Regions from separate parts of the Sagittula sp. SSi028 genome, predicted to be linked through region 1. Evidence: riboswitches for the same ligand, from Rfam matches in the RefSeq annotation. Region 1 holds a riboswitch; each other region holds the start of a gene.
The links. Region 1 has a riboswitch for cobalamin ahead of ACN5AZ_RS00115 (DUF4198 domain-containing protein). Riboswitches for the same ligand answer to the same signal wherever they lie in the genome.

Region 1 (4,133 bases):
CCCAGACCGAACAGGCCAAAGATATAGCCGATGCCGCCCAATATGGTTTGCAGATCGTTGCGCTCCTTATAGGCCGCGATTTCACGCCGCAGGGGACGGATTTCCGCGCGCACGGCCTCGGCCACGGCGCGGGTTTGCGCCTCGGTCAGCGGGGCCGCGTCGGCGGTTTGGAGGGGAGAGGCCGTTTGCACGGGCGTGACCGGGACCGGCTGCCCCAGAATGGCGGCGACCTCTTCGGCGGGCATGATCACCTCTGCCACATGGCCTGCGCCCAGATCGGCATAGAACCTGTGGGCGGTTGCCTCGGTGGGCCGGAAGGTGAAAAACCCGTCAGCGTCGGTCACGGTCTCGCCCAGAACGCGCCCGTCAGGGGTGGTAACGGCCACAGGGGTGTCGGCGGCCATGGTCCCGTTGGAAAAGCCCAGTTCGCCCTCGATCACGTCGCCAGAGGCAAAGACCCCGGCGATGACTTTATGGGCCAAGGCGGGCAGGGGCGCGCAAGACAGCAGGGCAATCAGAGCGATATGTTTCAAACGCTGACCTCGCGGGCGAAAAGCTCTGGCTTGACCTTGCGGCTGAGAAGCACGGCAAAGCCTGTCAGCGCCGCCTCGATCACCATGACGGGAATATGCGCCACAAAGACCAGACGCGCGGCGGGCAGGAATTCATCCCCCGACAGTGCCAGCGACAGCGCCACCATCGCGGTGGTCACCGCAATGGCACATGCCCCGCCAAGCGCGCCCCAGACCGCGCCCTGCACTGCTGTGCCCCGTCCGATCAGACGGCCAAACAGCAGCCCGACCAGAACGGCAGGCAAGGCAATGTTGACCGCGTTCACCCCCAGAACCGTCAGCCCGCCAAAGCCGAAGAACACCGTTTGCAGCAACAGCCCGACAAACAACGCCGGAAAGGCGGCCCAGCCCAGCAGCAGCCCCGCCAGCCCGTTCAGCACAAGATGCACAGAGGACGGACCAATCGGCACATGGATCAAAGAGGCCACAAAGAAAGATGCCGACAGAACCCCGGCTGTGGGAATGCGTTCCAGATCTAGGGCGCGCAGCCCCACGGCCACGCCACCTGCGGCGGCAAGTGCGCCCGCGATCACCACCGGATTGGACAGGGCTCCGTCGACGATGTGCATTCCGCGTTACTCCATGTCCCAGGCGCGGATCCAGATGACCGCATCCTGGCTTAGGTCTTTGCCCTCGTATTCGGTCTCTGGGCCCGATCCCAGCGCGGCAAAGCCCCAGTGACCGGCCTTCGGCACACCAAAGCTGAAATACCCGTTCGCATCAGAGATCGCCACGACAGATCCGCCGGGCATAGGCGACACGGTCGGCTGGGACGCAGCGGAACTGTCCATGTCCGGCTCGGCGGCCATGTATTCGATCTCGATCTCGGCACCGGCAACGGGCTGGCCTTGCGACAAAACCTGACCCGTAAAGGTGGAGCCCGCGATCACATTATAGGGTTTGTTCAACGGCAGGATCTCTGTCGGCAGGCCGACAGGCTGATCCCAATCGGTGGGTAGTTGGTTGCGGTTCAAAAAGGCCTTGGTGAACTGCTGGATGTAGATGTCTTCGGACGCCTCGTAGTAGGGCTGCGGCTCTGTCACCAGCACGTAGTCGCCGGACCGTTTCACCGGCACATGGCCCAGAAAAGCAGAGGCTTCGTTGTCCGCGCCTTGAAAGGTGATCGGCTCCAACCCCGGCAAAAGATCGGTCTTCTCGCCGTTGTGGATCATGTAGAACGCCTGCGGCAGGGCAAGCTCCATCACATGGCCGTTTTCAAACGGATGCCAAAACACCAGTTTGACCGGCACGTCGCCGGGCCGTTCGATCAGGGTGTCCGTCGTGTATTCCAGCAGGAAATGCGCCTGCGCAGTTGCGGGCAGGGCGGCGGCGAGCAGACCCGCCAAGGCAAAGTGTTTCACGTCCAAGTCCTTGTTCCGGCGTGCCATCCCCGGCACGCATGCGTGAACGACATCAGGGGACCTCAGACACATCCTGCCTGCAACGGCAGTCGTATCCGGCGCGCACCCCGACGCCAACGATACCCCCGTTTCCACAGGGGGCTATCCGGCAGGTCTCCTGACTTGCGGGTCGACGCATTTGGCTGGCCTTCCCGGGTGTGACCCAGTGGCATGTCAGCCGTGCTCGCCGCTTACAGTTGCGGGGGCAGTTGCCGCATTGGCCCAACGGGCCGCACGGCATTCCCTATTGCTTTCGGGGGTGAACCCGAAACCGGACATGCGACACCTTTGCCAGATGCGCGGCCTGTGGGTCAACAACAGATCAGCGATTTTGCCGCAGCGGCGCCGGTTTGGGATGCCAGTGGCGCTACGCTTTCGCAAGCGGTCATGACATGTTAGGCGGGGCCTCCTATGTACTAGGGCGGGGCCTAGGGCGGGGCCGCGCGGTTCCCTTGATGATTGGGCGCATCTGTCCGGGATGCACGAATGCGAATGGTTGCATTTGCCCCTGAATGCGAGGCAATACCGCCGCCATATTCAAGGATGACGGGTCAGATGACCAAGCACGCAGATCAAACCAAACCGATGTCGGCTAACATCCAACGCGCCGCTCGCCTCTCCGTCGCACCCATGATGGATTGGACCGATCGGCATTGCCGGTATTTTCATCGGCTGATGTCGCGCAACACGTTGTTGTACACCGAGATGGTGACCGCGCCTGCATTGGTGCGGGGGGGGGCGTTGCACCTGCTGGACTACAGCCCGCAGGAGCATCCCATCGCCTTGCAGCTTGGGGGGTCTGATCCGCAAGAGCTGGCGCAGGCGGCGCGTTTGGGGGCGCAGGCCGGTTATGACGAGATCAACCTGAACTGCGGCTGTCCGTCGGATCGGGTGCAGTCGGGGACTTTTGGTGCGATCCTGATGCAGCATCCGCAAACGGTGGTCGATTGCGTCACCGCGATGCAGGACGCCGTGGATGTCGAGGTGACCGTCAAATGCCGCATTGGCGTGGATGATCAAACGCCTGAGGATGTCTTGCCCGATTTCCTGTCCCGCCTGCAGGCAGTGGGTTGCCAGCGGGTGACGGTGCATGCGCGCAAGGCGTGGCTACAGGGACTGTCGCCCAAGGAAAACCGCGATATTCCACCGCTCGATTACGATCTGGTGCGGCGCATGAAGGCCGAATTCCCTGCCATGCATTTGTCGATCAACGGCGGGATCACCACGTTGGCGCAGACGCAAGCGTTTCTGGATGATGGATTGGATGGCGTCATGATCGGCCGTGCGGCCTATCACCAGCCATGGGATGTGCTGGGAGGGGCGGACAGCCTGTGGGGGGAGGCGCCCGCGCAAAGCCGCGCCGAGATCGTGGCTGGCATGCTGCCCTATATCTCGGATCATATTGCGCAGGGCGGACGTCTGCATCAGGTCACGCGGCATATGTTGGGCCTGTTCGCAGGCCAGCCTGGTGCGCGCAAATGGCGCCAGATCTTGTCGACGCAGGCCCAAGGGCCGGATGCGCGGATCGATGTGCTTGAGACCGCGCTGCAAGCGGTCCTGCAAGAGGCGGCGTAGTCGAATCAAATCCACGTGCAGATTGTTTTTTCGCACCCATGCGAAACAATCCTTGAGTAACCTTTGATATTGTCGCCGCTTTTGACGGCGCAATGGCGCTTGCACCGACGTCAGACAGAAAACACTGGTAGAATGTACAGTTTTAGGCAAAACTTTGACAACGTTGCCTTACTTTTGCCGTGGGTTACTATTCGGGGGACTGTTTAATGCTACTTTTGACTTTGCTGCCAATGATGCTGTTGGCTAGCATCGGGGACCTGTGGGACGGGTCCGATGATGACAACGACGACGATGACGGTCTGCCGGATCAGGGTCCTGATCTGGATATGCCCGACGTCGGAGATGACGTTATCGATGATGGCGGCGAGGATACGGTTGACGATGGTGATGTCGTCGACGAAAACCCGATCCCGGACTTGCCTGTTGAGGAAGAAGAGGACGCGCCGCTTCCGGGCGAACTGGTCTTTGGCACGGACGCCGACGATTTTGTCGAGCTGACCGATGGCTCAGACCGGTACAACGGTCTTGAAGGCGATGACATCATCAATGGCGCCTCTGGCGCCGACAGGCTGGATGGCAACATCGG
Region 2 (4,133 bases), on a different contig from region 1:
ACCCGGTCCCCTGCATCATCAAAGCTGGCATGGCGCGCCCCTCCCGTCATCAATCCGAGCGGTGATACGCCCGCTCGCCCGCAACAACAAGATCAGCCATCATCCCCGGGCAGGGGCAGTTGCGCCAGATGATATTCGCGGGCAAAGCGCGAGGCGGGCTTGGCCACAAACAGGGCCGAGCCGATCACGAACAACCATGTGGCCACGGTCTGCGTGCTGTCCCAGAAAAACAGAACCGACCCCACAAGAAACGCGAGCCCCGCAAGAAAATCGACCGTGGTGTAAAGCCGTTCGTAAAAGCCATAGACCTCCTGGTGCTTTGGCGTGGCGTCGTGCAGATCGGTGTTGAACATGGGGCGGCCTCTCGTCTGTGTCGCGACAAAGCTAGCCCGTGACGGTTCACGGGCCAGCGCGCCGCATCAAAGCGGCTTAAAACTCCACACCTTTTTGTGCTTTGATCCCGTCGCGGAAGGGGTGTTTGACCAATGTCATCTCGGTCACCAGATCGGCGGCTTCGATCAGTTCGGGTTTGGCGTTGCGCCCGGTCAGGCAGACATGGGTCATCTCGGGCTTTTGATGCAGCAGGAAATCGACCACCTCGTCGATGTCGAGATAATCATAACGCAGCGCGATGTTGATCTCATCGAGCAGCACGAACCGGATCTCGGGATCAAGGATCTGTTGCTTGGCGATCTCCCAGCCCTTTTGCGCGGCGGCGATGTCGCGCTCCTTGTCCTGCGTCTCCCAGGTGAAGCCCTCGCCGGAGATAAAGAACCGGCATTCTTTGGCGAAACGGGTGCGGATCATCTCGGCCTCGCCGGTGACCCAGTTGCCCTTGATGAATTGCACCACGGCGCAGGGCATATCGTGGGCGATACACCGCAGGATCATGCCAAACCCGCTGGAGGATTTGCCCTTGCCCGGTCCGGTATGGACCATGATCAGGCCTTTTTCCTCGGTCTTGGTGGCCATCATGCGGTCGCGCGCGGCCTTGATCTTTTTCATCTTCTCGGCGTGGCGGGCGGCGTCGGCCTCTGTCACATCCTTTGTCATGGCGCGTCCTTTCCTTGACAAGAGCCGGTGTTCCGGCGCATCTGCCTTTTGCTGGTGCCTGTCTCTAACAGGTGAAAAGGGAATGTGCAGCCTCGATACGCGGGGTCAAGCACAGCCGCCCCCGCGACCGTGACCGGAAAGGGTCCGAACCACTGATGCCCGCGACGCGGCGTCGGGAAGGTCGGGCACCGTTTCGGCCTTGATCCCAAGGCCGTTGTTCCGCAAGCCGGGAGACCTGCCAGCCGCCGTGACACGGGCACGGGCAATTGCAACCGGGCGGGGTGATCCGGGGGAGCATGCGGGGCCGTTTTCGCAATGGCCAGCAATCCCCTTGCCGCGCGCCGACAACGAATGAGGACGCCATGACCGACACGGTCATCGAAGCCGCCAAGGACGCAGAGAACCGCGCCACAGCGCCTGTCGAACTGCTGGTCTGTGTGAAATGCCGCGGCCAGTCCGAGGTGCCCGCCGACGACCGCCGCCCCGGGCAGGCGTTGTATGATGCGCTGACGGGCGGTGATATCCCCGCAGGCGTGCGCGTGACGGCGGTGGAATGCCTGCAAAACTGCGAGGCCGGCTGCACTGTGGCCTTGCGGGGCGGGGACCGCTGGACCTACGTTTATGGCAATCTCGACGACGCGGCCCATGCGCCGATGCTGCTGGACGGCGCGGCGCGCTATCACGCGACGACGGACGGGCTGATCCCGTGGCGCGAACGTCCCGACCATTTCAAGCGCAACTGTGTGGCGCGTATTCCCCCTGCGACAAAGGACTGACCCATGACCGATCTTGCAAAACTGCCTGTCACCGTGATCACGGGCTTTCTGGGCTCCGGCAAGACCACGCTGGTGCGCCATCTGATGCAGAACCCGGGCGGCAAGCGTCTGGCGGTGGTTGTCAATGAATTCGGCGATGCGGGCGTGGACGGCGACATCCTGAAATCCTGCGCCATCCCCGATTGCCCTGCCGAGAACATCATGGAGCTGGCGAACGGCTGCATCTGTTGCACCGTGGCCGATGACTTTATTCCCACCATCGAGGCGCTGATGGCGCTGGACCCGCGCCCCGAACATATCCTGATCGAAACCTCCGGTCTGGCGCTGCCCAAACCGCTGCTGAAGGCGTTCGACTGGCCCGATATCCGCTCCAAGATCACGGTGGACGGCGTGATTGCGCTGGCTGACGCCGAGGCCGTGGCCGCCGGTCGCTTTGCCCCCGATGTGGCGGCGGTGGACGCACAGCGCATCGCCGATGACAGCATCGATCATGAAACCCCGCTGTCCGAGGTGTTCGAGGATCAGATCTCCTGCGCCGACATTATCCTGCTGACCAAGCCTGATCTCGCCGGGCCAGAGGGCGTGGCGCGTGCTAAAGAGATCATCGCAGCCGAGGCCCCCCGCCCGCTGCCCGTGGTCGAAGTCGCCGAGGGCGTGGTGGACCCGCGCGTGATCCTCGGGCTTGAAGCGGCGGCAGAGGATGACATGGACGCCCGCCCCAGCCATCACGACGGCCACCACGATCACGAACATGACGATTTCGATTCCATCGTGGTCGAGCTGCCCGAACAACAAAGCCCCGAGGCGCTGGTGACGGCGATCGAACGGCTCGCCAACGAGCTCAACATCCTGCGGGTCAAGGGCTACGCCAGCGTGCAGGGCAAGCCGATGCGCCTGTTGGTGCAGGCGGTGGGGGCGCGGGTGCGCCACCAATACGACCGCCCCTGGGCCAAGGACGAGCCGCGCCGCAGCCGCGTTGTGGTGATCGGGGAGCATGACGACATCAAGGTCGCCGAAATCCACGCCATCCTCGGGGCAGAAACCGCGCCTGCGTAGGGTGGGTTTTCAACCCACCTGCCGCCGAGGTTGCTAAGGGCATCCCATGCACGTCATCTTTCGCGAAAGCCACGGGCTCGAAGAGACCGACACACCACAGGATCTGGGGCAGACGCCCGCGGATCTTGTGGTGCTGTCCTTCTCTGACAGTGATCTGGGGGCCTTTGCCGAGGGCTGGCGGCGCGGGGGTGGCCCGGACGGCCGCATGCCCACGCTGCGGCTGGCCAATCTGGCGGCGTTGAAACATCCGCTCTCCGTCGACACCTACATCGAACAGACGCTTGCGGGTGCAAAGGGCATCCTGATCCGGCTGATCGGCGGGGTGCCTTACTGGTCCTACGGCCTGCAGCAGGTGTTTGCGCTGGCGCAGGCGCGTGGCATGGCTCTCGCGGTGCTGCCCGCCGACGGGCGCGAGGATACGCGTCTGGACGACTTTTCCACCCTGCCCAAATCCACCCTGCGTCGGCTGCAGCATCTGTGCGACAGCGGCGGCACCGTGGCGGCACAGGCGGCCTTGGCGCAGCTTGCGCTGGCGGCGGGGCTGTATGCGGGGCCGGTGATGGGGGCCAAATCCCTGCCACCGCATGGCGTCTGGTCTCCGGACACAGGCGCGGTGCTGCCGGATCTTGGAGCACAGGATGCCGCGACCGATCAACCCGTGGCGCTGGTGTTCTACCGCTCCTATCTTGTGGCGGCGGATCTGGACCCGATCCGCGCCTTGGCCGCCGAGTTCACCGCTCGGGGCCATGCGGTGCACTGTTTCTTTGTCCCCTCGCTCAAGGCGCCTGAATCCGCCTGTTGGCTTTACGGCCAGCTCACCGCGCTGCAACCGGCGGCGATCCTGAACGCCACGGCGTTCTCCGGCAAGGGCGCGGATGGCACCACGCCGCTGGATGCGGTGGATGCGCCGGTCTTCCAATGCACGCTGGCGACCTCCACCCGCAGCGCCTGGGCCGAGGCAGAGCGCGGCCTGTCGCCCGCAGACCTCGCCATGCATGTTGTCCTGCCAGAGGTCGACGGATCACTGGCGGGTGATGTGGTATCCTTCAAAGAGCCGGGCACGCGCGACCCGCATCTGCAATTCGCCCGCTTTGCCCATCGCGCCGACCCCGCGCAGGTGGCGGCCCTGGCCGACCGCGTTTGCGCGCGGCTTGCACTGGCCAAGCAGCCGGTTCCCCAGCGGCGCGTCGCGCTGGTCTTGTCGACCTATCCGGGCAAGGACTGGAACATGGGCCATGCGGTGGGGCT
Region 3 (4,133 bases), 440 kb from region 1:
CCGTTCGGTGACGACGACGACGGTCTCTGCCCCCGCCTTGCGCAGATCGCGGCCCAGCCGCACCAGATCCGACGCAGGCAGCTCACGGTCCGGCACCAGCCGAACCCGTGCCAGATCGTCGGGGCTGAGCCGCGTGATATAGGCGGCAGCGTCGGCCATATCCTCGCCGCGATAGGTCAGCCGCCCGTCCGCATGAATGACCAAGGCCGTGGCAGGCGGGGTCTGTTCCAGATCGCGCGTGTCCACCAGCGTCAGGTCCTGATCCAGCGGCGCGGCCAAGGTGCCCGCCACCAGAAAAAAGATCAGCATCAGGAACACGATGTTGATCAAGGCGGTGGTCGGCTCGCCCTTGCTGCGTGCAGGTTTGCGTCGCATTACGATTGCTCCAGTACCGTGACGCGCGCGCCCTCGACGCCGCGCAGCGCCACCAAAAGATCGGTCAGCCGCTGGGCCGTGACGCCTTCGCGCAGGGAGACAAGGACCATCGGCTCGGGGTAGTCGGCCAAGCCCTGCGCCAGCTCGTCCAAGGCCACAGCGCGGCCATTGAGATCCAGCGCCTCGGCCCCCAGCCGCAAGAAAACCGGCTTTTGCGTCGGATCGCTAGTCGCAGCCCCCGCGCCGCCCGCTGCCAGCTCGACCTCCGCGAATTTGGAAAAGGTCGAGGACAGCATGAAAAACAGCAGCAGCAAAAAGATGACATCGATCAACGAGGTCATCGACAGCTTGCGGCGGGCCGTGCGCTTACGCATGGACGGCCCCGGTCGGGACATCTGCCGCCACCCGCTGACCCGACGGCGACAGCACCGCCCGCAGCGCCTGCCCGGCCAGAACACGCTCTTTGTCCATACGTGCCTCGAACCAGCTGAGCACAACGGATGTGGGCATGGCCACCGCAAGACCAACCGCAGTGGTCAGCAGTGCGACCCAGATGCCGCCGGCCAGAATGGACGGATCGACCTGGCTTCCGGCCTCTTGCAATGCCTGAAAGGCCGAGATCATGCCCAGAACGGTCCCGAACAGACCCAGCAGCGGGGCCAACTGCGCCACGCTGTCCAACAGGCGAAAGCCGCGCTCCAACCGCGCAAAGCGGGTTTCGGCCTCGGCCTCCAGCCGTGCGCCATCGGTCTGCCCTGTCATGGCCATATCGACCACAGGGGCCAGATAGCTGCGCGAGCGGCCCAGATGCGCGCGCGCGGCGGTGCAGTCGCCCTGATCCCAAGCGGCCACCGCCGCGCCCAATTCGCGGTGACGGCCCACGCCTGCGGACGCAAACTGCCACAGTTTATACAGAACAACCGCCAGCACCACGACCGACAGCGCGCAGAGCAAAACCACAACCGGCCCGCCCAGATCAGCGATCCGCGTGTAGGTATTCACCACCAGATCCATCATCCCAACACCTCGATCCCGATGCGTGACGACACGGACAGGCCATCGGTGCACAGATCCGCGTCGCCTTCGGCGCTGCAGGTTTGCGCCCCGTTGAACAGCACTTGCCCCAGATCCTCGCAGCTGGTCTGGCCCACCACGAATTGACGCACGCGCGGGCGCAGCGGCGGCAATGCGCCGAAATCGAACAGCGTCAGACGGTCAACGCCGCCCTCGGCGTCAAACAGCACGGTTTCGAACACCGCCTGATCGATGGCCGTGTCATGGCCGTTGAGAATGAGAAAGCTCATCTTGCAGCCCGCCTCCTCAGAGGTGGCGGCGTTCAGTTCAATGGTCAGCTTGCCTGTGGCGTCCTCTTGGGCGGCCAGCGAAGTGGCGCAAAGACAGGCAAACCCAGCAAGCGTCATGCGCAGGGCCATGGCGTCCTCCGGTCGGAATATTGATGAGGTGGCTGGCATTGCATGCTTGCTACATGGATACGCGCATACCAGCCCTGTGGCGGGCGTCAAGGTTAGTTTATTAAAACGCTCGGATATGCGGCGCTGGACAGGTTTGTGCGACCGTGGCAGAGTTGCCGCGATGGTGCCTTGCCCTTCAGGGGCGGGCTGAAAAGGGAATGTGGTGCGGCCCAACGGGCCAATGCCGCAACTGCCCCCGCAACTGTAAGCGGCGAGCGCCCCGAGACAACCACTGGACCATCGGTCCGGGAAGGTTCGGACGCGCAACGACCCGCAAGTCAGGAGACCTGCCATCTCCACCTCATGCGTCGCATCGGGTGCAGCAATTTTGATGTTCGGGCGGGTGGCCCAACGGATTGCGACGGTGGCTGACCACGGTTCGGCTTGCCTGAAGCATCTTCGTGGCCCCCCGTTCTTGGCGCGGAGGGCGCGATGCAGTTGGAACAAACATTGACGAAACTCGATGTGGGGGTGCTGCCTCCGGATCAGGCGCGTGATCTGGGGCAGATGGGGTATATGCAATGGCTGGGCGCCCTGCCCGCCTGCGCCGACTACCTTGCCGAGGCACGGCGCGCGCGGGCAGTTGCGCGTCCATTGGCCCCGGCCTCGCCAGCGGTGGCTGTGTTTTGCCGCCTGCTGTCGCTGTCGATTCAGCAGCCGCTCCGCCCGTTGCCTATGGTCAAAACCGCGCCCAAACGGCGTGGCGGGGCGCGGGCACGGCGGCTGCAGCTTTAGTCGTCAAAGGTGCGCGGCGCGGGCTGGCCTGTGACGCTTTCCCAATGGGCATCGGCGCGTTTTTCAAAGGTTGCCGCATCGCGGGCATCGCTTTGGTAGAACGCGCCGCGCGGCACGCCCTCCACATAGGTCTGCTCGACCCAGCCACGCGGGTCCTTATGCGGAAAGCGGTATCCGCTGTGCCCCAAGGCCTTGGCCCCCGCATAATGGGCGTCGCGCAGATGCAAGGGCACCGACAGTTGCGGGTGGCTGCGCACATAGGACAGCGCAGCCCCGATCCCGCGACAGGCGGCGTTTGATTTGGGCGCGCGGGCAATATGTAGCGCCGCATGGGCCAGAATGATCTGCGCCTCCGGATAGCCCACACGCTCCACCGCCTCGGCGGCGGCAACGGCGGTTTGCAGCGCGGTGTTGTCGGCCAGCCCGATGTCCTCCGACGCGTGGATCATGATGCGCCGCGCGATAAAGCGCGGGTCTTCCCCTGCATGCACCAGCACCGCCAGCCAGTACAAAGTGGCATCGGGATCAGAGCCGCGCATGGATTTGATAAAGGCCGAGGTGATGTCGTAATGCTGATCCCCCGTGCGGTCGAAATTGACCGGCGCTGCGGCATAGACCTCTTCGATCATCGCCTCTGTGACCGCACCCGTATGACCGATGGACAGGCTTTCCAAGGTGGTCAGCGCGCGTCGCGCGTCGCCGCCCGACCGTCCGGCGATCAGGGTGATCTGCGCCTCGGTCAGCGCGATATCAATGCCTTGCGCGGACAGATGCGCCAAACCGCGCCGCACCACCTGCACCATATCCTCCAGCGTCAGCGGTTCGAGCTTGAGCACCTGAGACCGCGAAATCAACGCCTTGGGAATGGCGTGATAGGGATTTTCCGTGGTCGCGCCTATGAAATCCGTGGTGCCTTCCTCGCAAATGGTCAGCAGGTCGTCGGCTTGGGTGGCGGACAGGCGGTGCACCTCGTCGACGAACATCAGGATCGGGCGAATGCGCGCCTCGTCCGCGATCTTGCGAATGTCCTGCACACGGACACCGGCGGCGTGCAACACGCGGAACTCCTTGCCCAGCATATTGCCGATGGCGCGCGCGATCGAGGTCTTGCCAATGCCCGGCGGGCCGTACAGCAGCACGCTGCCCACCGCATCCGCCGCCACACGCCGCCGCAGGATCGACCCTTCGGCCACCAGCGCGGTCTGCCCGATCACCTCGTCCAATGTGGTCGGGCGCAGCACATCCGCCAAAGGTCGGCGACGGTCCGACGGTGCGGCATCGAAAAGATCCATTCAGCGGCTCCTGTGGTTGTGCCGCCTGTCTATCGCAAAGCGGCCGTGGCCCACAATGGGAAGCGGATCAGCGGTGATACCGCATATAGGCGAAGGCGTGACCATCAGGTGCCCAGCACGGCACGTTCAGGCTGCCCTGCCCACCATACAGTTTTTCTATTGTCACGGGGGCACCGCCCTGCGCCGGCATCAGCCGCAGTTCGACGTCCATGCCGAACGGGTGACCTTGGGTCCCTTCGGGATAGCTGAGGTACAGCAC

Region 2: it holds a riboswitch for cobalamin, as region 1 does, so the genes downstream of both, ACN5AZ_RS07440 (DUF1636 family protein) here and ACN5AZ_RS00115 (DUF4198 domain-containing protein) in region 1, are expected to answer to the same signal.
Region 3: it holds a riboswitch for cobalamin, as region 1 does, so the genes downstream of both, ACN5AZ_RS02175 (hypothetical protein) here and ACN5AZ_RS00115 (DUF4198 domain-containing protein) in region 1, are expected to answer to the same signal.

The regions. Positions count from the first base shown of each region.
Region 1 is NZ_JBLZNC010000001.1:20,445-24,577, forward strand. It holds gene ACN5AZ_RS00105 (cobalt ABC transporter permease) at 1-533, opposite strand, end outside; gene cbiM (cobalt transporter CbiM) at 530-1,141, opposite strand; gene ACN5AZ_RS00115 (DUF4198 domain-containing protein) at 1,148-1,933, opposite strand; cobalamin riboswitch at 2,063-2,263, opposite strand; gene dusA (tRNA dihydrouridine(20/20a) synthase DusA) at 2,528-3,547, shown strand; gene ACN5AZ_RS00125 (calcium-binding protein) at 3,778-4,133, shown strand, end outside.
Region 2 is NZ_JBLZNC010000003.1:262,292-266,424, forward strand. It holds gene ACN5AZ_RS07425 (cobyric acid synthase) at 1-31, opposite strand, end outside; gene ACN5AZ_RS07430 (YrhK family protein) at 93-353, opposite strand; gene cobO (cob(I)yrinic acid a,c-diamide adenosyltransferase) at 430-1,053, opposite strand; cobalamin riboswitch at 1,089-1,311, shown strand; gene ACN5AZ_RS07440 (DUF1636 family protein) at 1,416-1,829, shown strand; gene cobW (cobalamin biosynthesis protein CobW) at 1,833-2,885, shown strand; gene cobN (cobaltochelatase subunit CobN) at 2,932-4,133, shown strand, end outside.
Region 3 is NZ_JBLZNC010000001.1:456,314-460,446, reverse strand. It holds gene ACN5AZ_RS02195 (ExbD/TolR family protein) at 1-375, opposite strand, end outside; gene ACN5AZ_RS02190 (ExbD/TolR family protein) at 375-749, opposite strand; gene ACN5AZ_RS02185 (MotA/TolQ/ExbB proton channel family protein) at 742-1,392, opposite strand; gene ACN5AZ_RS02180 (hypothetical protein) at 1,389-1,808, opposite strand; cobalamin riboswitch at 1,953-2,157, shown strand; gene ACN5AZ_RS02175 (hypothetical protein) at 2,280-2,582, shown strand; gene ACN5AZ_RS02170 (replication-associated recombination protein A) at 2,579-3,874, opposite strand; gene ACN5AZ_RS02165 (hypothetical protein) at 3,942-4,133, opposite strand, start outside.